DNA from 4 places in the Tuberibacillus sp. Marseille-P3662 genome. Region 2 is predicted to be linked to each of the others. Evidence: riboswitches for the same ligand, from Rfam matches in the RefSeq annotation. Region 2 holds a riboswitch; each other region holds the start of a gene.
The links. Region 2 has a riboswitch for thiamine pyrophosphate ahead of B9Y89_RS16425 (solute carrier family 23 protein). Riboswitches for the same ligand answer to the same signal wherever they lie in the genome.
Positions count from the first base shown of each region.

Region 1: linked by a shared signal. The riboswitch ahead of thiD (bifunctional hydroxymethylpyrimidine kinase/phosphomethylpyrimidine kinase) and the one ahead of B9Y89_RS16425 (solute carrier family 23 protein) in region 2 are both predicted to bind thiamine pyrophosphate.
Region 3: linked by a shared signal. The riboswitch ahead of B9Y89_RS03650 (thiamine phosphate synthase) and the one ahead of B9Y89_RS16425 (solute carrier family 23 protein) in region 2 are both predicted to bind thiamine pyrophosphate.
Region 4: linked by a shared signal. The riboswitch ahead of tenA (thiaminase II) and the one ahead of B9Y89_RS16425 (solute carrier family 23 protein) in region 2 are both predicted to bind thiamine pyrophosphate.

Region 1 covers NZ_FXBS01000003.1:141,329-149,350, forward strand. The annotation lists gene B9Y89_RS02100 (MFS transporter) at 1-1,236, shown strand, start outside; gene B9Y89_RS02105 (CHY zinc finger protein) at 1,263-1,595, shown strand; gene B9Y89_RS02110 (DnaJ family domain-containing protein) at 1,613-1,987, shown strand; gene B9Y89_RS02115 (Maf family protein) at 2,002-2,589, shown strand; gene B9Y89_RS02120 (restriction endonuclease) at 2,595-3,218, opposite strand; gene B9Y89_RS02125 (type 1 glutamine amidotransferase domain-containing protein) at 3,407-3,925, shown strand; gene B9Y89_RS02130 (AI-2E family transporter) at 4,055-5,128, shown strand; gene B9Y89_RS02135 (arginase family protein) at 5,176-5,943, opposite strand; TPP riboswitch at 6,056-6,168, shown strand; gene thiD (bifunctional hydroxymethylpyrimidine kinase/phosphomethylpyrimidine kinase) at 6,239-7,039, shown strand; gene thiM (hydroxyethylthiazole kinase) at 7,051-7,869, shown strand; gene thiE (thiamine phosphate synthase) at 7,859-8,022, shown strand, end outside.
Region 2 covers NZ_FXBS01000006.1:1,553,402-1,561,423, forward strand. The annotation lists gene B9Y89_RS16410 (3-oxoacyl-ACP reductase) at 1-58, opposite strand, end outside; gene B9Y89_RS16415 (acyl-CoA reductase) at 74-1,522, opposite strand; gene B9Y89_RS16420 (LuxE/PaaK family acyltransferase) at 1,519-2,613, opposite strand; gene B9Y89_RS16425 (solute carrier family 23 protein) at 2,613-3,959, opposite strand; TPP riboswitch at 4,043-4,141, opposite strand; gene B9Y89_RS16430 (thiolase family protein) at 4,183-5,373, opposite strand; gene B9Y89_RS16435 (AMP-binding protein) at 5,370-6,857, opposite strand; gene B9Y89_RS16440 (biotin transporter BioY) at 6,867-7,433, opposite strand; gene B9Y89_RS16445 (cold-shock protein) at 7,677-7,877, opposite strand.
Region 3 covers NZ_FXBS01000004.1:10,887-18,908, reverse strand. The annotation lists gene B9Y89_RS03660 (small acid-soluble spore protein P) at 1-160, shown strand, start outside; gene B9Y89_RS03655 (TerC family protein) at 232-1,029, opposite strand; TPP riboswitch at 1,522-1,620, shown strand; gene B9Y89_RS03650 (thiamine phosphate synthase) at 1,873-2,484, shown strand; gene thiO (glycine oxidase ThiO) at 2,477-3,604, shown strand; gene thiS (sulfur carrier protein ThiS) at 3,604-3,807, shown strand; gene B9Y89_RS03635 (thiazole synthase) at 3,810-4,583, shown strand; gene B9Y89_RS03630 (ThiF family adenylyltransferase) at 4,576-5,604, shown strand; gene B9Y89_RS03625 (SCO family protein) at 5,667-6,329, opposite strand; gene B9Y89_RS03620 (helix-turn-helix transcriptional regulator) at 6,565-7,551, shown strand; gene B9Y89_RS03615 (PD-(D/E)XK nuclease family protein) at 7,826-8,022, shown strand, end outside.
Region 4 covers NZ_FXBS01000005.1:462,615-470,636, reverse strand. The annotation lists gene B9Y89_RS08375 (GntR family transcriptional regulator) at 337-1,068, shown strand; gene B9Y89_RS08365 (SurA N-terminal domain-containing protein) at 1,603-2,337, opposite strand; TPP riboswitch at 2,578-2,688, shown strand; gene tenA (thiaminase II) at 2,790-3,494, shown strand; gene B9Y89_RS08355 (NAD-dependent formate dehydrogenase) at 3,614-4,639, opposite strand; gene B9Y89_RS08350 (Na-translocating system protein MpsC family protein) at 4,818-5,207, opposite strand; partial or broken gene B9Y89_RS19365 (hypothetical protein) at 5,356-5,454, opposite strand; gene B9Y89_RS08345 (hypothetical protein) at 5,807-6,952, opposite strand; gene B9Y89_RS08340 (RNA polymerase sigma factor) at 6,949-7,488, opposite strand.

The DNA.
Region 1 (8,022 bases), on a different contig from region 2:
AGAAAGTTGTTGTTAACCCGGGGAATGCGAAGTTTTTGGCAAGGAATGATGGTTGTTGATCTTACCTTATATCTTGCCGCTTTGGAATGGTCAGGAAAAGCTATTGGTGTTGTGTTAACGCTATCATCCATTGTGGGCGCCCTTTTAATTATTTTGGTTGGTATTATGAGTGATCGTTTGGGTCGTAAACCTTTTCTGCTTATAAGTGAAACCTTAACCTTAGTCAGTGCTGTCGGTGCGTGTGTGACAATCAATCCGATCTTTCTAGCACTGGCGATTATCTTTGCTAATTTCGGGCGCGGTCAAACAGGGACAGCGGGGCCGTTTGCTCCTGCAGAACAGGCTTGGCTCGCGCGGTTAGTTCCGTTTTCTGTGCGGGGCAAGGTTTTTTCATATAATAATGCGATCGGTTTTTTCGGTATGGGAATCGGTGCGTTAATGGGTGGTTTGCCGGCTTTTATGCAAAACTATATGTCTGAGGCCATATCTTATCGCCCCATTTTTGGGGTGGTTGTCCTGATATCAATGGCTAATCTACTGATTATTACAACACTAAAAGAACCAGAAAAAGAAGTGGAAGACAAAGATCAGATACCGGCCAATCAAGCAGAATATATTCAAATGCAAAAAGAAACAACAAAGAAGGAAAACAAGCAATTGGCTAAATTAGCATTTGTCAATGCGATTAATGGAACGGGCATTGGATTAATTGGGCCGTTAATGGCCTACTGGTTTTCAGTTAAGTACGGTGTTGGGACGGCTCAGGTTGGCGTGACCATTTCTCTTTCATTCATATTAACCAGTTTTGCATCTTTGTTAACGGGCCGACTGACGGAAAAGTTGGGGATGATCAAGTCCGTTGTTTGGTTGCGTCTCATCGGTTTTTTTCTCTTAATACTCTTGCCGTTCTCGCCGTTTTTTTGGTTGGCGTCCGTTCTGTATATTATAAGAAACGCCATGAATCGTGGTACGCAGGGGGCAAGGCAAGCTGTCAGTGCCAGTATCACTCGTGACAGGCGCAGGGGATTATCAACCAGTATCAGCGCATTTTCGATGCGGATGCCGGCTTCAGCGGGCCCAACGATTTCAGGAGCGTTAATCGAGTCAGGGTTACTCGCTTGGCCATTCATGATTGCTGGCGGTCTGCAACTCGGTTATGTCTTTCTATACGGATATTTCTTTAAGGGGTTTGATAAGATCCAATTTCAGCAGAAAACAGCACGAACGGAGACATAATAAAACCGATGAAGAGGGGGGCTTTTATGACGTTTCCTGTAAAAGGAGTCGATATGGATGGAGAAACGCGGTGTAAACATTATGCGACTGAAAAGGATATCATCGCGATTCGTATGGGCTGCTGTAATGTGTATTATGCCTGCTATAAATGTCACGAGGAAATGGCTGACCATGCGGCAATGCCGGTTTCGAAAGATGATTTTGACCAGCCGCATGTTTTTTGCGGCCATTGTCAAAGCGAATGGACGGTTCGTGAATACTTGAACAGCGGTTATCGTTGTCCAAAGTGTCATGCACTTTTTAATGAAGGATGCCGGCTGCATTATGACCTATATTTTGAAAGAATTAATAACGAATAACAAAGGTGGGAATCGTCATGGACTTCGCAATGCGGTTAGCCGAAGAACGGATGAGACACTCGATAGACAAAGGAGATTTTGACCATCTGCCTGGAAAGGGACAGCCATTACCAGATGATGATATGTCAGGGGTTCCTGAAGATTTAAGAATGGGATATAAAATCCTTAAGAATGCCGGCGCGGTTCCTGAAGAAGTTCAATTAAAAAAAGACATGGCAACCCTTGAACAGCTGATTGCGTGTACAGAGGATGACGCAGAGAAGACGCAATTAAGAAAGCAATGGAATCAACAAAGCATTCGCTTTAATCAACTAATAGAAAAGAAGCAAATGCGAGGGAACGCCTCGTTTCGCAAATATCGAAGTAAAATTCATAATAAAATGGGCCTATAAGAAGGTGAAGTAACATGGCAACATTAATATTAGCCTCATCATCACCGCGGCGGCGGGAGTTGATTCATACGTTAGGTCTCGATGTTCACATCATAGAAAATGATGTAGATGAAACCATTTCAGAACATCTTTCTCCTGCCTCCGTTGCCAAGACATTAGCACTTAGAAAAGCGCGTCAAGCCTACGAAGATTGGCCGGACAAAGATGCAGGGGCAGTTGTGATTGGTTCAGATACTGTTGTTGCGTTAGATGACCAAATCTTGGGGAAACCGGCTGATGATACGGATGCGTGCCATATGATCGGCCAATTGGCTGGACGCAAGCATGAAGTTTATACGGCCATTGCTGTCATCCGCTTAGATGACGGGAAAGAATATGTGAGTCATCTGAAAACAGACGTGTATATGAAGCCGTTGAGCCCAGAGCGAATTAAACGCTATGTGGCGACGGGTGAATCGATGGACAAAGCAGGGGCTTATGGGATTCAAGGCCTCGGATCTATTCTTGTTGACCGGATTGATGGTGATTACTTTAATGTCGTCGGACTCCCTTTATCTTTACTAGTTGAATTACTGAAGATGTTTGACATAGACGTGTTATAAGTCGTCTATGTCGTTTCTAATTTCGCCTCAGGGGCCGGAGCCTCATTTCGGTCATCTTCATACTTCTCTAACCAGAAATCAATAAGACCAAGGCCATCAATTAAGTCAATATCCAGTGAATCGGCATAGTCTCGAGCACGCTTATTAAACGCACTTGTTGTCACGATAAACCCTCTATTTGCACCGGATTTGACCATATTGGAATGCAGGATGGCGATCGGCCTATAATCTACATCCCGCTGCTGGCATTTAACTTGCCCTAGGTATAATTCACCGTCACGATGATGCTCAATATCGACACCGAAGTCACCGGTCCGAGGTGTTAAATAAGCTTCCCCACCAAATCGTTGTTCCATAATGTTGGCAACAAAATCTTCGAACTCATGAGGCTCCTGCTTTAAAAATAAGTCTGTACTTACTTGAAAGGCTTCATCTCCATCATGATTAATTTCTTTAGGAAAATTAAACCGGTAATACAGGCCCATGGCTAGGGTTTGTTTGAGTTTCATTTGCTGCCTGATATCGTCAGCTAATTGGATTTCAGCCTCATCAATCTTCCGTTTGGTTAACCACAAATGCCCTAACCCAATGAATATGAGGACAAAGGTACTTGTAATCAGAATGTCCATATCAAACACGCCTCTCATTGATTTATTTCTTATTATTCCACACGTTCACCTTATTCATAAGCAGATGATTTGGGTGGGGCATTCGTTAGTGGTTAAACTAGAAATAGCCCAAATTAAAAATATGTTTTGACGACTTGGGTAAAAGGTAATACATTGTATGACTTCATTTTCTTAAGAGGTGATTTTAAATGGGTAAAAAGATTGCTGTATTAATGACAAGTTTGTTTGAGGACTCTGAATATACTGAGCCGGCCAAAGCTTATGAAGATGCCGGCCATGAACTGACGATTATTGAGAAGGAAAAGGGTAATATCGTAGAAGGCAAACAAGGCGAAGCTAAAGAAACGGTCGATGCTGCGATTGATGATGTTCATCCAGCTGATTTTGACGCTTTACTATTACCAGGTGGATTTTCTCCCGACATTCTCCGGGCTGATGACCGTTTTGTCCAATTTGCTAAGGCATTTATGGATGATAAAAAACCTGTGTTTGCGATCTGTCATGGTCCACAGCTTTTAATTACAGCGAAAGCTTTAGAAGGCCGTTCAGCGACTGGATTTACGTCCATTAAGGTTGATATGGAATACGCTGGCGTTAATTATAAGGATCAAGAAGTTGTCGTCTGTTGCAATCAACTTGTGACAAGTCGGACGCCAGACGATATACCGGCATTTAATCGCGAGTCACTAAAAATTCTTGAAGGCTAATGGATTCATTCTACGTCCCTCGGTTGACCGGGGGACGTTTTCTTTATTGACATGAAATCAGTTTGTCGTTATATTACGATTACAAGAGGAAAAATTTAAGAAAATGAATGAAAAATGGAGACTGATCAATTGTTTAATAGAAGTCGCTGGTTTCGTATTGCTATTGGGATTATTTTGTTTCTTGTTATTATTTTCTTGCTAGATAAGACAAGTTATATTTTACGGCCTCTAAAAGTATTAATCTCGACCTTATTTTTGCCATTTTTTATAGCGGGCATTTTGTTTTACCTTTTCCGTCCCATACAGGTTTTTTTAGAAAAACGATCTGTACCAAAGAAGTTATCTATTCTTATTGTGTTTCTTGCGATCATAGCTGTGTTATCCGTGTTTGTAGGTATAGCAGGACCTATTATCCAAGAGCAATTTACACGCCTCATTAATAATTTTCCTGACATGGTTTCAAAAATTGAAGAAGGCATTACATACTGGCAAAACAACCAACAAGAATTCCCGACTTACGTGAATGACTTCATCGATCAAACGACCAATCAAATTAAGTCGATTCTCATGAACACAGGTACGGTTATGATCAACTTTTTCAGTTCGTTATTCGGATTGGTATTAGTTTTGGTGATTGTTCCGTTTATTTTATTTTACATGCTGAATGATAAGGATCATTTTTTGCCGTCTGTGCTTAAGTTTTTTCCGGAAAGTAGTCGCGATGATGTGGCTTCAATTTTGAAAGACATGGATTCAACACTGGCAAAATATATCCAAGGGCAATTAATTGTCAGCACTTGTGTCGGCGTTTTGTTGCTTATAGGTTATTCAATCCTTGGTCTGCATTATTCACTCGTCTTGTCCCTCTTCGGCATGATGACGAATGTCATTCCATTTATTGGTCCTTATATTGCTGTCGTCCCAGCGATCATCGTAGCTTTGTTTCAAGATCCATTTATGGTGATATACGTTGTCATTATAATGTTGGTGGCCCAACAAATTGAAAGCAATTTTATTTCACCGAATGTTGTCGGGAAAGCCTTGGATATCCATCCGTTGACGATTATTTGTTTAGTATTGGCTGCCGGGAATTTTGCTGGGATTATGGCCGTTGTTTTAGCGATTCCGACTTATGCGGTGACTAAAGTGTTCGTGATCCATATCTATAAATTGTGGAAGACACAATCGAAGAAACAGACTTAGAGAAATAACCATCCCCAGACCATAAGGGGATGGTTATTCTTTGCTAGTTATGAAGATGTTTTGAGCAATGCTTGCAAAATCCCCCTATTCGTTTCCTCGTTTTTTCGAACAGCCTTTTGTGTTTTAGGATGGAACACCTCTCCACCCAAGATAGGCCATTCACCACATACGTCAAAACCACTGACATTATAATTTTTAACAAGACTTGTTAGTAATGCTAACAATCCGGTCATTGTCATTTTGCCTTGATCCCAGTTGGTGGCGGCATATGTCTGATCCATAACATCTTTATCAAGACTGATATATATGTGTTCCGATGGGATATTGGCCATAATAGCATTGATTCTTTCAGGTGTAATGCGTTCATTAGGATATAAAGAGACACGATTTCTAAGCCTGGGGTCGAGTTGTTCACGAGCTGATTCATCTGGGCCGACGATGATGACTTGCTGTAAATGATTTAGCTTGGCTAAAGCGTCTGCAACCCAAGAACCGCAGGTCATCAGCGATGTTTCCTTAAGCATATCGGTATGGTGGTCTAGTAGAATCAGTGTAAAAGGGGATTGGAGTTCGGATAAGAGTAAATAAGAAACATAATGGTAATTACCGCTGCCGATAAAATGGATACCGGTGTTAACGTATTGATGGAGGCGTTGTTGGATATGTCGCAAAGATTGTTCTTCACAAAAAAGGTTCGTATGTTGGATGTCATTAAGATTGATCCATTGATGTCTATAATCTTGAAGCAATCTTGACTGTGAATCGTAAGTGTCATCAAAGTTTAAAAATGTGATGTCCCTATTTGTCAGTCCCATCATCAAATCCTCCTCTATTCTTTTATCAATTATAACGTATTATCAGACTATTTTAAAATTTTGAGATTGGCCTATTTGAATCATAATTAAGTTTATGGTAGTTTGATAATAGAATAAGCACTGGGGGAGTCGGAAATGGCCGGCTGAGAGTGGGACCCGAAGAAGTCTCTAACCCTTTTACCTGATCTGGTTCACACCAGCGGAGGGAAGTCACGTATAAGTATAGCTATGACTTTCTGAACGCAAATCCTGATGAGGGGTTTGCGTTTCTATTTATAAAGGAGTGAAAGAGAAGATGCGGACAGCCTTAACAATTGCTGGTTCTGACAGCGGTGGTGGCGCGGGAATCCAGGCGGATTTGAAATCATTTTCTGCAAACGGTGTCTACGGCATGAGTGTCATCACGGCCATTACTGCCCAAAACACTGTAGGCGTCGAAGGCGTTGAAGACGTATCACCAGAGATGGTCAGCCAGCAACTTGATGCGGTATTGACCGATCTGCCAGTTGATGCTGTGAAAATTGGGATGGTTTCAAAGCCTGAGACGATTCAAATCATCACGGAGAAACTAAAATACTATCAACCGCGTTGGATTGTTGTTGACCCCGTGATGATTTCCAAAAGTGGTCACCACCTATTACATCCTGATGCTAAGGAGGCACTTGTTCAAACATTAATCCCGTTAGCATCGGTCGTGACACCGAATATTAAAGAAGCGGAAAACTTAGCTAATGCTTCCATTGAATCTGAAGAAGATATGGAACAAGCGGCACGCGATATCTATGATCTTGGATCACAGTCGGTCCTTGTTAAAGGCGGTCATTTAACAGGTGACCCAACTGACATATTATTTGACGGTGATTCGGTCCATAAATTGCTTGGGGATCGGAAGCAAACCAAGAATACTCATGGTACGGGGTGTACATTATCATCAGCGATTGCGGCTTATTTAGCACAGGGAGATGAAATAACAACAGCTGTTGAAAAAGGGAAAAAGTATATTGAGGGCGCGATTGCTCATGCCTTAGATCTAGGTAAGGGCCATGGACCGACCCACCATTTTTACCAATGGTATTTGGAAGCAGGAAAAAACTAAGGGGGATTCTTGTGATTCGTCAAGAAGAGATGAATACACTTTGTCACAAACTCATCCAGACTCACCCGCTCGTCCACCATATCACCAATCAAGTAACTGTTAATGATAGCGCTAATGCGACATTAGCTGTTGGTGCGAGCCCTGTAATGGCTGATAGTCCCAATGAGGCTGCAGAGATGGCCGGAGGGGCTCAAGCGCTTGTATTAAACATTGGTACCTTAAATGATCAGACCTTAACGGCCATGTTACAAGCCGGGCAGACAGCCAATCATTTGGGGATTCCTGTTATTTTGGATCCGGTCGGTGTTGGAGCAACGAGTTATCGCCGTCAACAAGTTTCAGAATTGCTGACTAAGGTTAAGCCAACGGTGATCTGTGGTAATATATCTGAAATTAAGACGTTAGCTGGTTTTGAATCGGAATCAAAGGGTGTTGATGCTGGCGATGCGTTTGATACGGCTTTCCAAGCCGCTAGAACTTTATCGGAGAAAATCGGTGCAGAAGTGGCTATTACTGGTGAAAGTGACGTTATTGCCAATCGATCCAATGTCCTGACCCTTAAAGCTGGACACTCAAACTTAGCTAAAGTAACTGGGACTGGCTGCATGGTTTCTTCGATTATCGCTTCATTTGCTGCGGTTGCTGAACATGCGCAGCTTGCTAGTATAGCAGGGGCTTTGACCATGGGGCTTGCTGGTGAATTAGCCGCGGAACGGTTAGCACCTGACGAAGGGATTGGTACATTCAGAATCAAATTGATGGATGCGATTGAGGCGGTCGTTACACAATCATCTTTAAATGTAGCGAGGGTGACAGCTATTGAAACCTAACATTGATTATTCGCTTTATTTTGTGACCCCGGATGTTAATGACACTCGCCTGTCTGAATTATTGAAAACGACCGAGTCTTTGTGTCGGGGCGGCGTGACCTTGGTGCAACTCCGTGATAAGACAGGGGACGGGGCTGCCTTCTATGATAAGGC
Region 2 (8,022 bases):
CCGCTCCTATCCCGCGGCTGGCTCCAGTGACAAGAATGACTTTCCCTTTAAAATCCACTGTGGATCACCCCTTTTATTCAGCGTCTAGATCATAATCTTCCGCTTGGTGTTCTGCACTATATTCAATATCGACCCAGCGAACCAAATCAAGTAAATTCATACCGCCATCATGATGCCACCCAGGCGTGGTTCGAGACATGTTACCAACAGCGGTAACTCGTGTGACCCCCACCTGTCCTAACTGCTCAGCTAAGGGGAATAGCCGTTGAGGTGCGACGGCGACACCAACAGACTGTAAATAAGACTTAAAAGGTTGAATATAAGACATGGCTTCAGATAAGTGCTGACAACCAAATACATGGATCGTACGATTGAGCGGTGAAGCAGCAAATCCGGGCTCGTGATGAACAATCACCGTCCAATGGGTGTTATCAGAACTGGTATACACATCGCTTTCTGTAAACTCAAACCGACTGCGTTCACTACGGATCGCTATAGCCTCAGCGTGCGAAATCGTTCCCCTTGGCCGTTTATCGTCATATCGCTGTAGCGCCGTTGCCAACATTTGTGCAAAAGCCTGCGGTGCCACCGAACCGCCGGCTTCAACAAATACCGCATGAGGTGATAGACACCCCTGTTGATCATAGATGGAAACATCCTCAGCAAGACGTTGGACCGTGTCATCAAAGCGATCCGGGGTGAGCGCCTCTTGCCCAATCATCGCAAAACTGATTTTATGCCCATACCCAATAAACCGTTGGGTTGCCGGTACCCGTTTTTTTATGGCTTCAAGTGATTCATTCGATCCGTAGGCAACAATAGCTTCTGCTTCCGCAATCGCCGCATCTTCAAGCTCGGCTGTCCCACCTTTCCACGGCAAAATCGCTAGACAAGATCCTAATTCTGGGCTGACCTCTTCTATAGACCGAGCAAAAAGAACCGGCATCAATGGTTCAGCCGATGACGTTTTTCCAATGATACCCGATTTTAATAACAGCCCCATGACTAGACTCCATATCGGCAAACCAGGGATATTGCCTGAGAATACGTTAAAGACGACATCGGGCCCATATGCCTTAGTGAATCCGCCTGATTTGCTCGGTCGAAACCCATCCAGCACTGAAGGATTATCGAATTCATTATGCAAAAAACGGGCTAACGCCTTCTTCCGGAATGTTCGCATGAAACGTTTTAATTCAAGACGGATGATTTCCTTATCATATCCAGTGATCTCCGGGAGCCACCGTTCGGCGAGGCGCCGCCAATGGTACTCTGGGTCAAGCCACTTTTGCACCGCCTGATCCACGACATCGACGATCTCCATCACGTCAACATTCGTAAGCAACCATTCGCGATGATGTTTAACAATCCGAGCAATGTCCGTTATGTCTCCGGCTGATAACTTCGGCAATCGCAGCGTCAAGGTACGATCCTCAGATGAAAATACGCGTTCTGTAAATGAATCGAGATCAATGTTTTCCGGGATATAGAAAGCATCTAAATGATCATGTCGACCGCTCATGATTGATGAGCCTCCATTAATGCATCCACAGTTAAAGAACAACCACGCGCTTCAGACCCTTTCGCCCGTCCGAGTAAAACAAGACCTTCTTCAGTTTGATAGCCAAGATCTTCGGTTAATACGGCGAGACAGCTGTTCCAATTGGCTAAATCATAATGAGCCAAGACACCCACTTCTCCCATCTCTACTGGTTCCAACGTGTCTGGATGTAATACTTGTGTTCGTACCCAAGCGGGACTGACTTTCTCCCGAGGCGGACCTTGTTCGTTGACAAAACATTGATCGTACAACTGTGAACTGATCTCTGTCATCCCGTACATATTGATGCAATCAGCCTGACTTACGCCAAATGTATCTTGAAAAGATGCATATAATGTTTCCTGATCAACCTCACGTGATTGACCTTTAAAACCCCCGGTATCAAATAGACGGCTCCCATCTGGGAGTTCAAAATTGATGTTTTTTTCAGCACAATAATCAAGGACATGAACATAAGCAAATGATGCGCCCATTAACAGCACAGGCTTTTGTCTGTCTTCACTTACTCTAAGTGCCTCAGTTAGTCCCGACATATCAAGGGCTTCCCCTTGAAAGAAACATTGGCTATGCTCATCACCGAATGTCTTGACGACCATCGTTAGATACCTTGCTAATGAAGAATGGGGATTCACATCAGCACCCGGAGAAAGGGTATAGATCGTCATCCGGTCGCGATCAGGCAATACAAACTGTTTAAACCCTGTCGTCATCGAAGCATCCCAAACATCCAAAGTCGGATGATGATTTTTTCCGCGTTGATTCTTATTCGTCGTTCCACTTGTCATAAATATAGCCTCAGCTTCCGTTGGCGGCTCACAAGACAACGCCAATGCTTTAAAGGCTTGGAGCGGTATCGCTGGAATATCACGCCAATCCTTGACAGTTAATGGCGTCTTTCTTCGTTTCTGACAATACTTTTTATACGGAGCATTATGCTTGAACTGATAAGCGAATAATGACAAGGCCATGTCGTTAAAAGTTGTGTCATCATCCTTTGATGATTTAATAAAATCATAGATTGTCGATGTAACCTCTATAGATTCCGTCTGCATCAAACGTGTCCTTCCTTTCTGAGGGATTTTAACCCATTTGGAATGTTGACCAGTACCAGTTGCAGCAACATCGCTGTTAGAGCCCCAACAAGAATGGTATTGCCGAGCAAGCGCCCGGCCCAGTTATCTACTGAGCTAAAATCATCCGGAAGCGCAATCGCCAGTAGAATAGATAGGCCCGCGATCACAAAATTGGCCTCTGTTTTTGCCATACGATTCAATATATTGATACCTGTGAAAATAAGCGATGCAGCAGCCGGCAAGAACATACCACCAACGACGGCATCTGGCGTTATGGCCAAAACAGCCCCTGCCTTCGGAACAAATCCCAGTATAAGAAAAATGATCCCGGCAACTTTGACGGCATGCCGCGAACCGACACCTGTTAATCGCATTAAACCGACGTTTTGTCCATATCCTGTTGTCGGAAATCCACCAAATAACGTTGACAGCATTGACCCGGCCGATTCGCCTGCAAACCCGCTGCGGAGTCGTTGCTGATCGAGCTTAACCCCAACCATGTCTGCTGCCGCTTGATAAACACCCATTGCTTCAATAACCGCAACTATGTAAGCAATAAAGAAGGTCATAAATGTTAACAAATCAAAATGCAAGGCACCATACGGCATGAAATGCGGCCATCCAAACCACCCTCTCGTCGCAATGTCCGAAAACGACAGTGCTCCAAGGACAAAACCTATAATATCACCGATGACCAAGGCAATGAGAAATGAAAACGAACGCCACATGCCTGTTCCAAAAACCGACAAGATGATGACCAGCAAGGCGGTTGTGATTGACATCGCAAGCACGTCACCATTTAAAAAGTTCTTGGTTCCTGGTGCCCCTCCTAAAAATAAATTCAAGGTGAATTCGGAAAGGCCGATGCCGACAATAAAAATGACAGTCCCTGAAATCACCGGTGTAAAAAACGCCTTCATTTTTGCGAGAATACCCGTCACAGCAAGTAGAAAAACAATCGCAGCACTGACGATGACGCCGCCTCCCGCTGCAGGTAAGGTATGCGTTTTTCCAGACGAAATCATGAGCGCATCAAAGGCTGCCGACGGACCCTGGACGACCGGAAGCCGGACCCATCTTGTTGCTTGAACAAGCGTCACTAACCCCGCCGCGATAAAAATCGCGTTAATCATATTTGCTGACAGCGCAAACGGTAACCCAATCATAGCGGCAACAAAAACCGGATCAAGCCAAACGTTAGACACAAACACATGCTGCAGGCCATAAAGCAACCCTTTTACCGGTGGAAACTGCTCCTCCAAGCCGATTGTTACATGACTTTCACTCTTGGACGTCCTATGGTCCTCTATTTGTCTGTCTTCCATCATCCATCTCCTCCCAAATAAAAAAAGCCACCCAGCAAAGTGGGTGGCTTAAGGGACAAAGTTTTAATACAATGACCATCATTCGTAATACCACGCCACTTCCCCACGCTAGTATTACCTAGTTCAGGTCCAAAGGGTCGAATAAAATCTCTCAGCTTTTGACAGCTCCCCTAGTGGTGACTTTTTCAGTTTTTATAATATTAGCACCTGATGGCTAACATCGTCAATGAATAGATGGGTCCTGCGTTTGAACCCGTTTGACCAACACGGCGGTTCCGATACCGCCGCCAATGCCCATTGTCGCCACACCATATTGCTGATCTTCCATGATTAATTCATGAACGAGGCGCGTCATAATCACCCCACCGCTCGCGCCATACGGATGCCCTAATGCAATCGCACCGCCGCCTCTATTCACCTTATATTCGGGTATATGTAATAACCTAAGGGAGGCCAATACTTGTGACGCAAAAGCTTCATTCAACTCAAATCTATCAATAGCTTCAATGGTCAGTTGATGTCTATTAAGCAATTCGGTGACTGCTGGAACGGGTCCCATTCCCGGTAAGTTAGGATCCACACCAATAGAAACAGCATCCACGACTTCGGCCATAGGCTGTAAGCCAAACGCCTTGGCCTTTGCTTCTGACATCATTAAGACCGCACTTGCCCCATCATTCATTGGACAAGCATTCCCCGCAGTGACCGTCCCCTGTTGTCCATTGTCCGCAAAAAGGGGTGGGAGTCGACGAAATAAGCGATATAATGATCCGCTCCGCGGACATTCATCGACCATTAAATCATTATGGTCATGCGTACTAACGGCTATCATCTCGTTATTAAAACGACCCGTTTTGATAGAATGAGTGGCTTTCTCGTGACTATTCATAGCGTAAGCATCCTGGTCTTCTCGTGTGATGTTATAATGTTGAGCGACATTTTCCGCCGCTTGTCCCATATCAGGATCCCCGATTTGAGCAGGCGCAAATGGCGCCCGTACATAAAATTGCGGTGGTTGGACTTGATGAATCGATTGTGGCCGAGCCATTTTCCATGGTGCTTGACTAACACTTTCCACACCACCAGCCACATACAAATCACCCGCCCCTGCTTGAATACAGCGCATGGCATAGACGATTGCTTCCAGACCCGAACCACATTGACGATCAATGGTTACACCTGGAACCTTATAGGGAAAACCCGCTGTTAATGAAGCTAACCTCGCCATATTCCCGCCAGGTCCAACGACATTGCCTAATATAACATCATCAATGGCTTCAGGAACCACCTTCGCCTTGTTGATTAAAGCTTTCAGTACTTTGGCTGCTAATGTTTCTGGAGCAATCGATTTAAGCCTTCCATTTGCTCGACCAATCGGGGTTCTTAATGCTTGGACAATGACCGGACGATTCATATTTTAAAACCATCCCTCTCTTCTAACATGTCTATTAATTGACGCCGGGCTAATTTGCCGCTATTCGTCAAAGGTAAGGTTGGTATGACTTCAATCCTTCTTGGAACCTCATGTATTGGCAAATGATCTCGGCAATATTGTCGTAAGTGCTTCATGTTAATCGAATCGGCCAATGCTTGTTCAATCACAAGGATAGGAATCCTTCCCCAAAGATGGTGTGATAAACCGACCACCGCCAAATTATCAATACCTGGATAACGCCGAATGACCGTCTCAACGGACTCCGGGTAGACATTCCATCCACCCGTGATAAACATATTTCTTTCTCTGCCGACAATGTATAAATAACCATCTTCCATATAGCCTAAATCACCGGTTGTAAAATAGTTGCCGAGAAAATGATCCCGATTTTTCTCTGGGCTATCAAGATACCCTGAAAACATCATATCGCTTTTCACATAAACCCGGCCGACTTCTCCATCAAGACAACGCTGATGTTGCTGATTGCTAATGAATAAAGAGACACCTGAAAATGGGACACCCACAGAATCAGGGGCCTTATGAGCATGCTCTGGTGAACGGTAAGCAACAAAACTCAATTCGGATGCGCCATAAAATTCATATAGACGAGTCGACGGTAACCACGCTCTAAATTGCTCTCGATCAGCCGGCTTTAATTGATCCCCGGAGACAATCACCGATTTAAGGGAGTCGGGAGCCGATGTTACGGGTTCAAATTGAACACCCGATAACAACATGGTCAGCATGGTTGGCACAACGTACAGATCCGTCAATTGATCTTCTTGACACCAATGTAACCATCCACTGGGAGACAATCCTTGTCTGATATAAGCCGTCCCACCCACTGTTACGGTCTGAATTAACGCAAAAAAGTTTAAAGAATGCTCTAAGGGACCCGGAATACCAACCCGATCCAATCGGGATAAGCGGAAAACAGACTGACCTCTTATTAAACTATTCACCCATGATTCATGATCTCTGATAAATGGCTTCGGAAGTCCAGTCGTCCCACTGGTAAAACTTAAATAGAACGGACTTTGAGGGGATACATCTGAAATACCGTCACCTTCGTTATACTTAGTCATTAACAGTTCGTCCCTATATACAATACGCTTAACTTCATCCTCCATCCACGGTTGATAGAAGGCCTGGTCAATAATAAGGAGATCTAATTGGATTTTCTTTAAAATACCTAGCAACTGGTCATTCGTCCATTTACGATCCAATGGGGCGATGACTTTCCCTGATAGAATTGTCCCCAGTGACATTTCAATCATCGTTTCATGATCCCGTGTTAGCACCCCAACGCGTCCAACACCTATCTGAAACGACTCTAACATCTTTTTAATATGTAACAAGCGATGGTAGAGAGATTGATAGCTGTATGTCGTCCGCTCTGTCACGATAGCTTTATGATCCGGTTGCTGATATGCATGGTTACGCAACGGTTCTAGAACATTCATGGTATCACCTCATCCAGCTTGTTTGCGCTCTTTAATATCATAATTGATAGAAGATGTTATCCGGTATAACCTCATGGCAAGCCATGATGATAGCATCACTTTTACAAGATCACCTGGAAGAAAAGCTAGATTACTCAACATAAAAGGAATGGCTTCTGTCTGGGTCATAACGACCGCATACGAAATCCCACAAATATAGATCACGAATATGCCGCCGACCACATTGGCCATTATCATTTTCCAAATTTTCTTAGCCCCACATATATGACTGAGGCCTCCAATGACAAAAGCAGCGATGGGATAACTTAACACATAGCCGCCACTGTAGCCTAGCAAAACACCCATGCCACCGCGGAATCCAGACAAAATGGGGACACCGATCGCAACTAAAATGACAAATAGAAACAAACTCATAAAACCTTTTCGAGCGCCTAACACATTTCCTGCCAGCATTACGCCAAGGGTCTGCAAAGTGATCGGAACAGGAATAAATGGGAGGGGGATCCCTGGTATCACTCCTAAAGCTGCCATAAATGCTGTGAATAAAGCCGTGTAAATGATCGCCCTTAATCGCACATCGATCTTCCTTTCTTATGTTAAAATGTTTAATTGTTAACCATTCTATAATACAAGTTAACATTTTGACAAGAGAGTCAGTTGGGGTGAATTTGAATGTTTCCAATTCTCTAGAAAGAAAAAAACTGACCCCCAATCATAGGGTCAGTAAGGTCTGGATAACGAGTATGCTTCTCATGGTCCGAATCAAATCTAATATCATAAAAAAAAGCACCCAATTGGGTGCTTTTTTGCTAAGTCAATTTATTGCTTTTCAACGTTAGCTGCTTGTGGTCCACGGTTGCCTTCAACGATTTCAAAAGAAACCTTTTGGTTTTCTTCTAATGTTTTGAAGCCTTCTTCTTGAATAGCTGAGAAGTGTACGAAAACATCATCTTGACCTTCAACCTCGATGAAACCGAAACCTTTGTCTGCGTTAAACCATTTTACTGTACCTTGTACCATAATTTCCTCCTGCGTGGCTTCCAACCACATTGTATTACCAATTCTTGCTCAAATAATCATTTTTCAAGACGAAACACTTCAGAAGCTATTCATTCTTTCCATCATACCGAACAAAATTAGTTAACTACAGTATAGCAGGGAGCCA
Region 3 (8,022 bases), on a different contig from region 2:
CTTAACCGCAAAGACTAATTTGCAACAAGGAAAGGAGGTTAAGGTTTTGGCACACAAAAAGCATCCCGAACGCAAGGGCCATCAACCTGAACCGCTTAGTGGTTCAAAAAAAGTCAAGAATCATAACCATTCGCGTAACAACCATGGTGAAGGCAGTTAAATCATCCAATTAAAGCGAGTCCAACAAAGGGACTCGCTTTCTTAGCTATCATCTTATACACTGGAGATTACCTAAGGTTCTGAACGGTTTGAAGACGATGGGGTGTCTTCGCCTTGGTCAGGTGACTTTCTTCCTGACAAAAACCATCCGCCAACCGCAATTACGATTAGAACACCCCAGAAGGTTAGTTTCCAAGCTGTACTGTGTACGAAATGTTCATTTAATACGCCGATGCTCGGATGTGCGAGTGTAATAACAGCTAGTTTGACACCGACCCATGCAACGATCATGTAAGCGGTTGTTTCTAGACCGGGACGTTTGTCAAGAAGTCTCACAAACCAATTCGCTGCGAACTTAATTAAAATAAGTCCTGCTACTGTTGCAGCCACGATAATTGCAAATTGTCCACCATCCATACCACCAAACCGTGGCAGTGGAGTTGGTGGCAATGTGACAGCAAGGGCGACAGCTGCCAGAATGGAGTCAATAGCAAAAGCAATGTCCGCTATGCCAATTTTGGCTACTGTTGTCCAAAAACCGGCTCCTTTTTTATTTTCATTATCTTCTTCGTGTTCTTTTTCTGAACTAAAGAAGTTACCATAAACATGTTTGCCGCCTAAGTAAATAAGATATGCTGCACCGATGGCCTGAACTTGCCAAATATCTGTCAAAAATGATATAAGAAAAATGGAGATGAATCGGAAAACAAACGCCATGTAGATGCCATAGTCAATGGCGTGTTTTTTTTGTTTGTCCGGTAAGTGTTTTGCTATGATCGCTAGAACGAGGGCATTGTCAGCTGATAGGATCCCCTCTAAACCGATTAATATTAACAAAGTCCAACCATATTCAAGCCAAATTGAGTCCATATCGATACTCCCTTCATCAGACGTAGTTTGTACATAAAAAAATACCTTTACCCAATTTTGGGCAAAGGCATTCAACACCAAATTAGACCTTTACCCAAATATAGGCAAAGGTCTTGCTAACAACTCAAACAGTTGCCAATGACGGCCGGGGTTTGATCCCGTAATGACGACCGTTATTGTTAAGCTACTCCCCTTTGACAACAAAAGGTTATTCAGTTCTGATAAGCTGATTATAGCATAAGGGAATAACGATGAACTGTCAACTTAAACGATTTTAAAGGGCGTAGGGATTGTGGCATCACACTTGGACAAATATCAAGAGGAACACATAGTGACATCATGGACGCACCATATTTGCCAAAATTAAGAGTAAAGGATGGCAAGTTTGGTTTAAATATTAAATCAAGGCTTGAAAATATGAATGGTCTGAAAAAGATGTTGTGAACGCCTTCAATACATGGTATTATGAAAACAAATAAATCGACTTTAATAAAACTCTGCTAGGGGTGCCTTCGGGCTGAGACGGAATCATCCGAACCCTTGGAACCTGATCTGGTTTGTGCCAGCGAAGGAAAGTAGGGGTTGACGGATGATCATACTTACGTTTGTCAAACCACTTTCCTGTTGGAGAGTGGTTTTTTGTATGAATTTTATTAAGGGTTGAGGTCGCTCACTTTTTATGGGATTTCGCTCATTTTTCGTAAAAATCGCTCAATTTCGGAAAGAAACGCTCACTTTTGGTGATAGAACGCTCATTTCTTCCGATAACCGCTCATTTTTCGGAGAAACCCGCTCATTTATGTTTCTAAGACATCATTCTTATTTTGAAGGGAGGGGGAGATGATGCCAGCCTTTCATGTCATATCAAATGGACAACAATCGTTGTCACAGTTTCTAAAGGTTTTAACATCGATTGAACCTTGGATTGATGCTGTCCACATTCGTGAAAAGCAGCGCACTGCATTAGAGATCAGGCAATGGGTCGAGGCAATGCTTGAAAATAAATGTCCCACTGACAAGATCATTTTAAATACTGGAGCTACAATGAACCACTTATCTGACATTGGCGGTATCCACTTGCCCGAAGATGACTCCCCGAAAAAATGGAAAGCATCTTATCCCCATTTACACGTTGGTTGCTCCAGTCATTCCAGTGATTCAGCTGCTCAAAAAGCGGAAGCAGGTGCTGATTATCTCTTGTTCGGTCATGTTTTTTCAACGGCTAGCAAACGAGGGCTCATGCCACAAGGCATTGAAACGTTAAAACAAGTGTGCCAAGCCGTCGATATCCCAGTACTCGCGATTGGTGGGATTCAGGCTGACAACGTGGCAAAGGTCATGGACGCTGGAGCGCATGGTGTCGCGGTGATGAACGGGATCATGCAATCGGAGGAGCCGGAGCGTGAAGCGGAGGCGATTCGGATGCAATTGGAGGTGCAAGGACATTATGGTTAAAAAATACGATGTCTTGATTGTTGGCGGAGGTGTCATCGGTTGTGCGGCGGCATTTTATTCAGCCAAAGCCGGCCAGCGGGTGCTTTTAGTGGAAAAGGACAAGATTGGATCGAGGACATCACAAGCAGCTGCCGGCATGCTTGGTGTGCAAACCGAACTTGATGGCCCATCGCCGCTGTATGACTTGGCGAAACGCAGCCGTTCTATGTTTTCTGAACTTAGTGAGGAATTACGTCAATTAACGGGGATTGATATTGTTTATCGGCAGTCAGGTGCGATGCGGCCGGCATTCTCAGAACAGGATATGGCACGTATGGAGACAATAGCCGATTGGCAGCGGCGTCAAGGGGAGACCGCCCAATGTCTGACACGATCCGAAGTGTTAGCGACTGAACCGGCTCTCTCAGACACGATTTCCGGTGCTCTTTATTTTCCTTATGAAGGTCAGGTCGAGCCGACTGATTTAACACAAGCTTTGGCACGAGCAGCGGTGCACTATGGTGCGAAATTGGAAGAACATAATGATGTTTTGGAAGTGATGGAAGAAAGTGAGAAGGTGACAGGGGTACGAACGTTAAAAGGGGATTATGCTGCTGATCATGTCATTGTCACTGCAGGGGTATGGAGTGGGAAGACAGACCTGACGCATGCTGATATTGACCTATTTCCAATTAAGGGTGAAGCCCTATCTGTACGCGTGGCTGAGCCCATGTTGTCTCGGACGATTTTTTCCGAATCATGTTACATCACACCCAAACAAGGGGATAAAGTCTATATTGGTGCTACAGAAAAACCTTATGACTATGACACGGATGTCACTGTGGACGGTGTTTACCAATTATTATCTTCTGCTAGAGCCTTGCTGCCAGCACTCAGCCAAGCTAAGATTGACCAGATCTGGGCCGGGCTCAGGCCGACAACCCGAGACAGGCGACCCTATATTGGTCAGGCACCTCATACCGAAAATTTATGGTATGGTTTTGGGCACCATCGCAATGGGATTCTACTAAGCCCTGTGACTGGCTGGCTGCTCGCACAACTGGTCCAGGGCCGGCAACCGGACATTGATTTAACACCATTTTCTCATTCCCAATATTCAAGCAAGGAGGTTTTGAAGTAATGGCTGTTGTTATTAATGGCCAAGATGTGTCATTACCAGAAGACGTTCACACAATCAATGATTTGCTAGGATTTTATCAATTGCAAGAAAAAATGGCGGTCGTTGAACACAATCAAACGATTATGAAAAAAAATAACTATGAAAAAAGTTACATTCAAGACGGTGATAAAATTGAAATTGTTCATTTTGTAGGAGGCGGATGATCATGTTAACAATCGGTCGATATCAATTTCAATCACGGTTACTCTTGGGAACTGGGAAGTATGATGACTTACAGGTACAAACCGAAGCGGTCCAGGCTTCGGAAACGGAAGTGCTGACGTTTGCCGTGCGGCGGATGAACATTTTTGAACCTGATCAACCCAATTTTTTAGAGGAAATCAATGTTCATCAATACACGTTATTACCGAATACAGCTGGAGCAACAACAGCGGAAGAAGCGGTCAGGACCGCGAAACTCGCGAAAGCTTCTGGACTATGTGATATGATTAAGGTCGAAGTGATCGGTGATCAAAAGACTCTATTACCAGATCCACTTGAAACGTACAAGGCCTGTGAAACGCTTCTATCTGAAGGATTTACCGTGCTCCCGTATATTTCTGATGATGTGATTTTGGCTAAGCGCCTGCAAGCATTAGGGGTTCATGCGGTGATGCCAGGTGCATCACCGATTGGGAGCGGTCGAGGGATCTTGAATCCCTTGCATCTACAATATTTGACCGAGTCTTTAGATGTTCCTGTCATTGTAGATGCCGGCATTGGTGCGCCATCAGATGCTGCGCAAGCGATGGAACTCGGCGCTGACGGCATTTTATTGAATACCGCTGTCTCAGGTGCAGGTGATCCGGTATCCATGGCGCGGGCGATGAAATTAGCTGTTGAGGCCGGTCGCCTAAGCTATGAAGCAGGCCGAATTCCGATGAAAACGCAAGCGACGCCAAGCAGTCCAAAAGAGGGAATGAGTCCGATTGATGAATGAACGCTATTCGCGGCAAACGTTGTTCTCTCCCATTGGAGACAGCGGCCAACAGAAATTAAACACGTCTAAAGTATTGATTGTCGGTGCGGGTGCTTTGGGAACAGCGGCGGCCGAAATGTTAGTGCGCGCGGGTATCGGCCATCTGGTGATCGTTGACCGCGATTATGTCGAGTGGAGCAATTTGCAACGCCAACAACTCTATACGGAGACCGATGCTGAAGCGGGCACGCCAAAGGCAACAGCGGCGGCCGAGCGGTTAAAGGCGGTAAACCATGAAGTCGACATTCAGCCCTATGTTTCCGATTTTTTTGATTATGTCAGGCAGCATTTTACGGCGGATGTCGATGTTATAATTGATGCAACTGACAATTTTGAAACGAGATTATTCATCAATGACTTAGCGCAAAGGCACTGCATTCCCTGGATATATGGCGGGGCGACGGCAAGTACAGGTATGACGTACACATTTGTTCCCGGGGTGACGCCATGCTTCTCCTGTCTGCTGCCGACGATGCCAACGGAGCAAGATACATGTGATACGGTCGGTGTGATTGCGCCAATTATTCAATGGGTGACTAGCCATCAAGTGACGGAAGCGATGAAGTTGTTGACAGGGAATCAAGCGTCGCTACGCGGCACATTAATATTTACCGATATTTGGGGGAACGAGCAGACGTCTATGAAGATGGATCAATTGAAAAAAGACGACTGCCCGTCATGTGGTCATGATCCGACGTATCCTTATCTTCAAACGTCATCAGGAACCAAAACAGCTGTGCTTTGTGGCCGCGATACGGTGCAAATCCGCCCGCTTGAAGGTGAACGCTTAGAACCGGAAGCCGTAAAACAGAAGCTAGAAGGGGTTGCCCAGAAGCTAGCGGCGAATGATTTGCTCATCCATGCCAGATTGGACGATAAGCGTCGTATCGTTGTGTTTCACGACGGTCGTGTCCTATTACATGGTATGCAAAGTGTCGAAGAGGCCCAATCAATCTATGACCGACACATACGAACAACATAAATGATCCTATTAAAAAAAGGGTGCCTTCTAGATTGCATCATACTGAGGGCACCTTTCTTTGTCTATTTTTCAGCTAATTGTTTCAGGTCTGCAATGATAGTGTCATAAGGGACGTTTTGATAGCCATTGTATTTCTTAATGATTTTGCCATCTCGATTCACTAAATAGAAGCTCGTTCCGTGCGTGAATTGGGAAGAACCCTCCGGTGGTTTGGAAACGGCTGATTTAAAATGCGTTTCGGAAAAGTTTTTGATGGTTTTAAAGTCATAGCCTGTTAGGAAATGCCAATTAGAAAAATCCGCATGATGGTCTTTGCCAAATTGTTTCATTTTTTTCGGTGTGTCGACTGACGGGTTGACACTGAATGACACGATATCGATATCTACACCGGCTTTGTCAATTTTTTGCTGAACTTGTCGTAAATTGGCGGTCATGGGCGGACAGACCATTTGGCAACTTGTGAAGATAAAGTTGGCCAGCCAGATATCCCCTTTTAAGTCCTTGCTTCCAAAAGCTTGACCATTCTGATCGGTAAATTCAAAATCACCGACCATCCAGTTCGCATCGGTCAAGTCAGTCACTTGATTGCTGTTTTTATTCGTATCGATTTGCTTGGCTGCTTGATCTTGTGTCGATTGTTCTGACTCAGATTTTTGCTCACCGCAGCCACTAAGCACCATGCCTATGATTAATAGGCCCATTAATAGTAGACGATATTTTGGCATAATGACGCTCCTTTTAATCATTCTTCTACAAACCATTGTAAATTTTATGATTCATAAAATCATTAACAATCTGTAACGAATTTATAACATTTACAAGATGGTTTCATAGAAAATGTTTCACGTGCATCACGACTTTTCGAGAAATTCTGTGCTAGAATGGTAAAAAACGAGAGGATTCCACAATCTTCTTCAGAGTTTATGTGAGTGTCGAATCATATAAGAGGGAGGTAGACAGGTGAAGCGCTTACCAACACGAGAACGATTACTTGAAATTATTAATATTTTACAACAGGAAACCGATGATGAAAATCAAGTTGGATTACAAGACATTGAGCAGAAACTCAAACACATATACGGTGATGGGGCGGCTGTAAAACGGGAAGTGCTGCGAGAGGATTTGTCGGCGATTGATGCGTACAATATGTCTGTTACAAGAAATCATGGCTCGCATGGTAAAAATTTATACAGTCATCAAGAACGATTATTTGAACTCTACGAACTTAGAATGCTGATGGATGCGGTCCTGTCAGCGCGATTTATGACGACAAAGGACGCCCAGCGTTTGATCGACAAAATTCGTCATCTTACAAGTGAACCACAACGTGAGAAATTACAGCATCATCTCTATGTGGATGAAACCGTCCGAAATGATAGCGACCTTATGAAGTACGATGTTAATAGTCTCCATATCGCGATGTCGGATAGTAAAAAAGTTGAATTTCAATATGGTCATTATAATAACGACATTGTGTTCACACTCCGCAGGGACGGCATGTTCTACCCGGTGAAACCCTATGCACTGACGTGGGATAACGGCTTTTATTATCTGATTGGCGAATTTGAACTTACCAATGAAATCCGGCACTACAGAGTCGACCGTATGCGCCACGTTCGTGTGAAAGACGAAACTTTTAAGCGGCCTGATTTTAATGTCTCCGAATATATGAAAACGGCTTTCAATATGTTTGCCGGTAAGGAAGCTGATATAGAGATACAATTTTCGTCCAATCTTTTAAACATCATGATTGATCGCTTTGGTCGAGATTCCAATTACGAAAAAGTCGATGAGGAGACGTTCGTGATTAAGACGAAAGCGGCTATCAGCGACGGACTTGTGCACTGGCTGTTGGCAAGGGGCGGTGAAGTGAAGGTTTTATCACCAGATGATTTAATTGACCGAATGAAGGAAGCGATCATGCAATTATATGAGGTTTATTATTAGTGCGTAAACTGACACACACATCCTGCGAGCCCTAAAAAAATTTCCGAAGCTTGAAGGAATTCTGCTTATCTTGTCGAATAACTATACATACAACTGATTACCCTTTATGACTCACAGTTGGTGAGTCTGATGTTTTATTCACCCATATTTTCAGCTGGCCGTTTTTTCGGTCAGCTTTCTTTTTATACTTAAAAAATACAACCGAATTGGATAGACTATAAATATATAATAAAAAGCGCTTATTTAATTATTGGGATTGCGAGGAGGTTGTCGGATGGGCGGTTTAATGGAGGCGCTACACAAGATATGTCTAAAACATCCGTTTGTGGAAAAGCGATTGCTTGCTAGAACGCACCGGGAAGGGCGTCAACTGGTTGAGTCTTATGTTTCCGATGGTTATCAAGCGGTTAATTTACACGTCTACACATTGGCTGATGTTATGGAGGAAATGGTGGCGGAAACACTATTCCA
Region 4 (8,022 bases), on a different contig from region 2:
ATTTTAATGAATCCATCAAATATCCATATTTAACATAATAAGTTTAACGATATTTATTTCCTTTATAATAATCAACACAATGGTCCAATAAATCGCTGATCATCTTCTTAACTTTTTATTCACTATTTGTTATATTGTTATTACAAATTATCATAATCTACGGTTATATAATTGTCAATAACATTTCAAAAATTCCTAAAGTGTAAGGTTCTTAAGTTATGATTGGTTTGCTTTTATTTGATTGTCTTTTGCTATAATATACAATCAAAATAATTATAAGAGGATATAACATCCTCTTTTGCCAATATTCATTAGTATCTAGAAGAGGTGAGAAAGTTGTTAAGCAATAAACCGGGCACGGCATTATATTATCTTGTTAAAGAACAAATTTTAGAATTAATAAGAAATGGTACATATGAAGTAGGCAGTCAGCTTCCAACTGAATCTGATTTATGTACGTTCTTTGATGTAAGTCGAACCACAATCCGTTTAGCTCTTCAGCAGCTTGAACTTGAGGGACAGATTCATAAGATTCAGGGGAAAGGTACTTTTGTTTCCGAAGTGAAAATCAATGAACAAATTACTCAAAATATCAAAAGTTTTTCCGAACAAATGAAAGATGCCGGTCTAAATCCTTATTCAAAAGTGTTAAATCTGGATGTGACACCAGCAACTATATTACTTGAAAATTCACTGAATATCCAACAGGATGACCCTGTTATAAAATTAGAGAGATTACGTTATGCCGGGGACAAACCCTACCAGCATTCAACATCCTTTATTCCTTGGAAAATTGCCCCCGGCCTTCTAAATGAAGATTGCTCACATTCATTATTTGAATTGCTTCAATCTAAATTTAATATACGTATCTTAAAGTCCATAGAATCAATTGAACCCATATTACCCGACAAAACCATATGTGATATGTTAAATATTCCTGAAAAAACAGCTTCTTTTTTACTAAAATCACATACTTATTCAACAAATAATATTCCAGTGGAATATTCGGTTACGATTGTACGTGGTGATTCTGCTAAGTTTTTAACAGAGCGGCATTTTAAAGAATAGAAGTAATGGTTAGATTTTTTAACCTAATTTTAGATGAATGACTTTCCGATGACCGAGTATTAGTTTAATAAACAGCATCCACCATATTACAATGACAACACTGGGAGGCGATCGCAAAAATGGCAAAAAAACGCTTTACATTTATAGTTATAATCCTACTAGCTATTTTATTTTACGTTACAACCTCCTTTTCACATAGTCTCGTTATGAGACGCACGGTTTTTCTTCATGGGCACCCGATCACCGCTTTGACAACACACATAGACCCAAGACCTGACACCATCCAAAAACGATATGGCCGCTGTTTTACTATAGATAATACTGCTGTTAATAACGGAACGGAAAATGCCATTCCAGGGATATGCATGAAGAGGGGCATATGGGGTTTCTATTATGATGTCACCATCGGAGACGCTTAGAGGGTGATGATGGATTTTCGCTGCCTTATCTAAAGGAATAAATCGCGTTGTCTGAGCATTTCAAGTCAATACAGCTTAAAAAAGGGTTATCCGACAACTCGGATAACCCTTTTTATTAAATGTTAACTTCGACGTCGCCGTCTTTTTTCAGATCTTTAACGATTTCAGCTCTTGCCTTTTGCTTCCTTTGTTCTTGAAGACCTTGTTTAATTTGCGATTTAACCTTTTCGTACTTTGGAGCATCTTCGGCGTCTTTGCTATACTTGTCATAGTAATCTTTCGCTTCTTTGTCCGTTACTTTTTCGGTATCAATTTCTTTTTCAGTATACTGTTCGACTGTTAACTGTTCGGATAGTTGATTTTTATATTTCTCCATTGTCAAGCCTTGTTGTTTCATAACTTTCTTGAATTGTTCGTCACTTTCAAACTGCGATTTTGTTTTCTCAATGCGGTTATTAATGTCTTCCTCAGAAGCTTCATATCCTTTCGCTTTTGCATCTTGAAGAATGAGCTCTTGTCCGACTAAACTTTGAACCGCTTGGTTTTTGGCTTGTTCTACGTCAACTTTTTGTCCGGTCTTTTGTGACTGCTGCTGAACAGCCTGAAGAACAGTGTTAAACTCAGAGCCTTTTATTTTTTCCCCATTGACGGTTGCCACTGTTTTACCTTTAGCCACTTGACCTTTGACTTCGCTTCCCTGGCCACTTTCTTGAGATTGTCCATCTGCCTGTGCCTCAGTATCATTACCGTCGCTTCCCTCTTTGTTAGATTCATCGCCGCCGCAAGCAGAAAGCGCCAAAGCAAGAATCATCACAAAGGCAAGAATTGATAATCGACGTTTCATAGCCATTCAAAGTCTCCTTTAATTTTTGAGTCTTTGCAAGAAAACTAACACAGGCTTATTTTGTTTTCAAGTCTAACCATTAACAGATTGAAAAATAAGATATTCGCCCTATCTTCAATCTATTGATAAGTCAAAATAACGTTGACCAAGTGTATGCCACGCCCCCAAGGTTCCACTCAATTCCAAAGGCTTAGATCTATTTGACATTCCCTTCATCAATGTTACGATGATTGTGAAAACCCAATCTGTTTCCGCTAGGGGTGCCATTGATTAATGGCTGAGATTAAAGTTATGACTTTAAAACCCTTACAACCTGATCTGGTTCATACCAGCGGAGGGAAGTGGTGTCATCGCTGTCGGATCCATTTTTTAACTTTGGAACTATTGATCGTAGTTTTTCTTGCAGCGACCCTCTCCTCCTCAGGTGTCGGAAACAACTAACAGAGGAGGATTTTTTTATGTCATTTTCAGAAACACTACGTGAGGCGACGAGAGAAAGTTGGGAGATGAGTCTGCACCATCCGTTTGTATTAGGTATCGTTCACGGAGATTTACCTCTGGATACTTTTAGGTATTTTATTCTCCAAGATATCTATTATTTGAAACACTTTGGAAAAGTGCATGCCATGGCAGCCGCGCAAGCAAAGGATTCCCACATCACGTCATTTCTGATGGAAAAAGCCAAGCTGACAGCAGAGGCAGAGCTAACCGTTCATCAAGAACACGCCGACATTCTCAATATTACTGAAGACGACATAGCTCAGTTCAAACCCGCACCAACAGCGTATGGATACACGTCACACTTGTACCGTGCCGCTCTCTCCGGAAGTCTTAGTCAGACCATCGCAGCCCTTCTCCCTTGTTATTGGTTGTATGCCGACATTGGCCGCACATATCAAGCAGCTACACCGCAGGAACCCCTTTATCAAAACTGGATCACAATGTATGCCAGCGATTGGTTCCAGACTTCAACTCAAGAGCAAATTGAGCTCTTAGATCGATTGGCTCAGGAAGTCAGTGATCAAGAACGCGACAACATGAAAGAACAGTTTGTCATCGCCAAAGAATATGAACTCGCCTTCTGGGAAATGGCCTATACACAAGAAACGTGGCCATCCAATCAAGCTTCGATTCGCAATGCTACGGGTAAAACAAGAACTTGATCGAACACATATTTTCGATTGATCACCTAACTTCAATGTGGTTCTTTCGTAACAACAAATCCGGCTGCTAGCAGCCGGATTTTTGATACCCTGTAAAATTTATCTTCAAACGAAAAAACTTATTTCACGCGATAGCTTGAGCTGGCGATTTGGCCACCCTCAACAATAACGTCTTTCGGTTGCATTGGGCGGTTTTCAAAAAAGCGCGTCAGAATGTCTTTGACACCTTCCTCAATACGGGCTTGTGCTTCAAGTGTCATTCCCGAATAGTGGATGGTCATGCCTTGCTTAGGCATTGTTCGCCAAGGATGATCACTTGGTGCTGGTTGTGGATACCAAACGTCACCGGCATAGCCTGCCAAATGATCGGATTCTAGAACTTCTTTTAAGGCATCTCGATCAACAATTTTGCCTCGAGCGGTATTAACAAGATAGGCGCCTCTCTTCATTTTATTCAATAACTCCCTATTGAATAAATGTTCCGTTTGCTTTGTTAATGGCGCATGGATGGTGAGGATATCACTTGTTTCCACCAACTCCTCGAATGATACAGATTGTGAGCCATGTAATTGTTCTTCATGAAGAGGGTCATGATGCTGAAGTTTAACATCGAAGGGTTGTAGACGTTGCGCGACAAGTTGGCCAATACGTCCAAATCCAAATATACCGACGGTCTTCCCTTCTAAATCATGGGCATGATTACCGACTTTAGGTAAGTTCCACTCTCCTTCGACCGCTTGTCGGTGACCTTCTAAGAAATTGCGAAGTAAAATTAAAATATCCATAACGGCATGTTCTGCGACACTGACAACATTACTTCCCGTTACTTCAACAACAGAAATATTATGATTAATCGCAGCATCTAAATCAACATGGTCAGAACCGACACCCGCTGTAATCGCTAATTGAAGTTGAGGCGCTTTTTGAATCAAGTCCTCATTGACATAGGCAGGAAAGAACGGTGAACTAATAATGACTGACATATCCTTAAGATGAGGTTCCAATTGTGATTCGGTATCACTTATAATAACAAGTTCGTGACCTTTTTCCTCTAAGAATGGACGTAGTCCCAGTGCCTTTTCAGTGCTTAAGAGTTGGTTATTATTATCTTTTTGCGTTTCCGGAAATAAAGCGACAATCTTCATTAATAAACGACCTCCAAAAAATAATATCATTTTTATTTCTTCCATTGATGAAACATAGCGTGACTCTACCATTGATCACCCCCCTCAAAAAAAAACCACCATCTCTTTGGGTAGACGTCTACCCAAAGAGATGGTGGTTAGCTAACAGCACTAGGTACTTTATACCAATCCGCCATGGTTATGATGTATGAAGTTCTGCTTGTTGATCAATAGGCCGGTCAAAGACAAAAATTGAAATAACTTCATCATCTTCCATATGAATATCAGTAAACAATTTTTCGAATTTGGCTCCAACGAGTTCTTCCATTTCAGTGGGAGGATTTTGGTCGTACAGTTCTTTGATCATTTGGGTTCGTGCCTGCCAAACCATGTCTTCTCCACTTTTATGACGCGTGATAAAACGTTCCACAGGACTTAGACTTCCACTCATATAAGCGATGGCCCAATTGCTATGAAACGTGACTTTGATTTTCTCAGGTCCTTTTCCAACATGTTTTTTTCGATATGTTCGAACTAAGTTAGCAAAGTTTTGTTCAGTTTGATAGATAGGTGATGTGATGCTGCTCACCTTCTTTCAAAAAAGATAGTAATAGCTTGAAAGAATTAACCAACAATTGAAACCCTTATCTATTATTCATTATATAACACGCTTAAAGTTTGACGCAAACGTGACAACTTTCATTTATACCCGCATATCATGAATCCCGGAACGTACTTTTTTGTGTGAAATACCTATAAAGCTCTGCAGTAATGAAAGCTGTAAAAATCCCGACAAACATGCCTTTTGCACCTAAGCTATCCGTTGAAATACACCCGCCACATCCCCTACGGTTTGTGGCGAAATCTATTACTTTGGGCTTAGCAGTTAGATAAAAGAAGAGAAGAGACTGGGATAGAAGTGTATGAGTCACAGAATCATCCGAACTGTGTTATTAATCAGTTCGGATGATTTGTTGACACTTAAAGAAAGTATAAAAACTTTCTTCAAGTATAAGTGCAACTAAGGCTTTCGCCATTAAAGCTTGGCGATAAGCCAAGTCTTCTTTAAAATCGTCATTCCTGTCATCGCTTCGTCAAATACTTCGCTTGCCGCGGGCGTCTACGAATTTTGACGACGCTTAGAACTTCCTTTCATATCTTTTAGGCGATCTGGCATCATGCTAGTACTTAATTTTCAACAACCATTTTTAATCCTGCGATCGGGCTTTGTTGGGTTTTGACATAATGAATCGTTTTTCCCTCCTGCCAGCGAATGGTGATCTCTGGTGATTTTTTGCTCAAGTTCACCTTGATGACCCCGTGTCTATCAGGCGCCGGAAGATAGTGTTCTTCCAAATACGCAACCATCTTTTTAGCGACCTGTTTATTGGACCCATAGCCCTTATAGACGTCAGAAGGATTGCTCGGACTATTGACCTCCATCAGCCATCGGCCTTCATTCCATGAAATATGGGCATGGCCGGCTGTTCCTTCGACTCTGGCAGTGATATCAGAACTTAACTTAAGCTTTCCGTTTTTAACCTTGAAAAATCTAACTTTTTTCTTGGCTTCTGCTTCGCTTCCGTAAAGAGAGGCACCGAAAACGCCGATCTTTTGATTTGAGCCAATATGTTCTAATGAGGAATCATTGACCGGTACGGGTTTTGATGTTTGGAACAAATTAACCTTGTAACTATCCGTACTCGATTGCGTTAACGCAGTTAAATATTTCCCTTCATCCACCGGAACCATCGTCGGGGACACCTTCGGAACAGATGTATCTAGGGCCTGCATTGCTTTTTGAATCACGGCCTTCGGTGAATGGGTTTTTGACGATTTGGAACGCTTTTTCCCGGTATCCGAGGAGTCCTTATTATCCGCCTTCTTTCCATTGCTCGAATTTGAACCGGGATCTTCACGCGTTGAATTGGATCCCCCTTCCTCATCGGAGTTTTTTCCACTTGTTCCAGACGAGTCATTTCCTCCATGATTCCCAGGATTATCTTGATTCGATTTCTCCAACTCTCCCTGTTGTTGTTCAGCAGAGGTGTTATTTTTGTCAGCTCCTTGGGAGACTAGTCCCTTTTCCGCCGGGGGAGTGGGGTTAGCAGACTGCTGCGATCCAAATAATCCACTGCTCGCAACTAAAACGCCGCTGATGAAAAAAACAACAAGTATCGAAGCCACATAGGCTATTGGACGAAATTGGAACTTCGGTCTTCGCTGCTGTTTTTTTAATTTTTTTATGACATCCCTTTCTGATCTGTGGGAAGGCATCTGTTCATAACTTTTCTTCAAATGCTCCATTCTTTTCTCAAACAAGTCCTTTGTCATTTTCCGTCCCCTCCTTCCCAGATGCTTTTCAACTGCGATTTCCCCCGTGATATACGGGTTTTGACTGTATTCACTGGAAGCTTCAGGATTGCCGCGATCTCCTCCTGTCCTTTTTCCTGAAAATAAAACAACACAATCGGGACCTTGTACTTGTCATCCAACTGTTGAATGATCCTGTGCAATTCCCTGTCTCTTTCATTGTGTAAAATGGACGCTTCCGTGGATAATTCCGGAGACTTGGGTTGGCGTTTCAACATCTTTATTTTTTCCCGGACACTTTTTCGCTTTCTGTGTGCATCCTTCGTTACATTTAATGTGATTTTATAAAGCCACGTGGAAAACTTGCCATAAGAATATTGATGAAGGTTCCGATACACCCGTAAAAATACCTCTTGTGTGATATCGTCAACAGTATCCATCGAATTCCCCAGTTGAAAGCTAAACCGTTCTACGATTGGATAATAAGTTCTCATTAAATCATCATAAGCATCAAGGTCCCCTTCTTTGGCAAGTTCAATCAATTGTTCCTCTGTCATCAACCGGCGGCCCCTTTCCAACTATGTAACTTACTCGTACTGAAAGAAGTTTCATTTTTTCGAATACCTATATGAACAAAGTCACAACAAAATAATACATAAACAGAAAAAGTGGAGGCAGTACCTCCAATTCAGTGTAACATTCTATGAGGCTGTTAATTTTCCCCTCCTAGTTTACGGCTAAACCATTGACCGGTTGAGTCCGGGTTTCCTTTATGTTTCGCATTTTTGTTTTATGCTGATACGATATCAGCGTCCGATAAAGAAGAAAAAGATATACATAAACAAGACGAGGGGTTGCCTTTAACCTTAAAGGCAACCCCTTTACATGTTTCTATGTAGTGAAACGCAACGAAATTGATTTTCGTTTCACCTTTTTTCAATCGTTCCACCAACACTGCTTTTGCTTCATAATCCCCATAACACCATTCATCATCCAAAAGTTGATCAACAACGATCCCTCATCGCATCAGCACTCTCAAGAAATCCTCATAAGTTTGACATTCAAGAATTTGCTGTACTTTGATTCGTTTG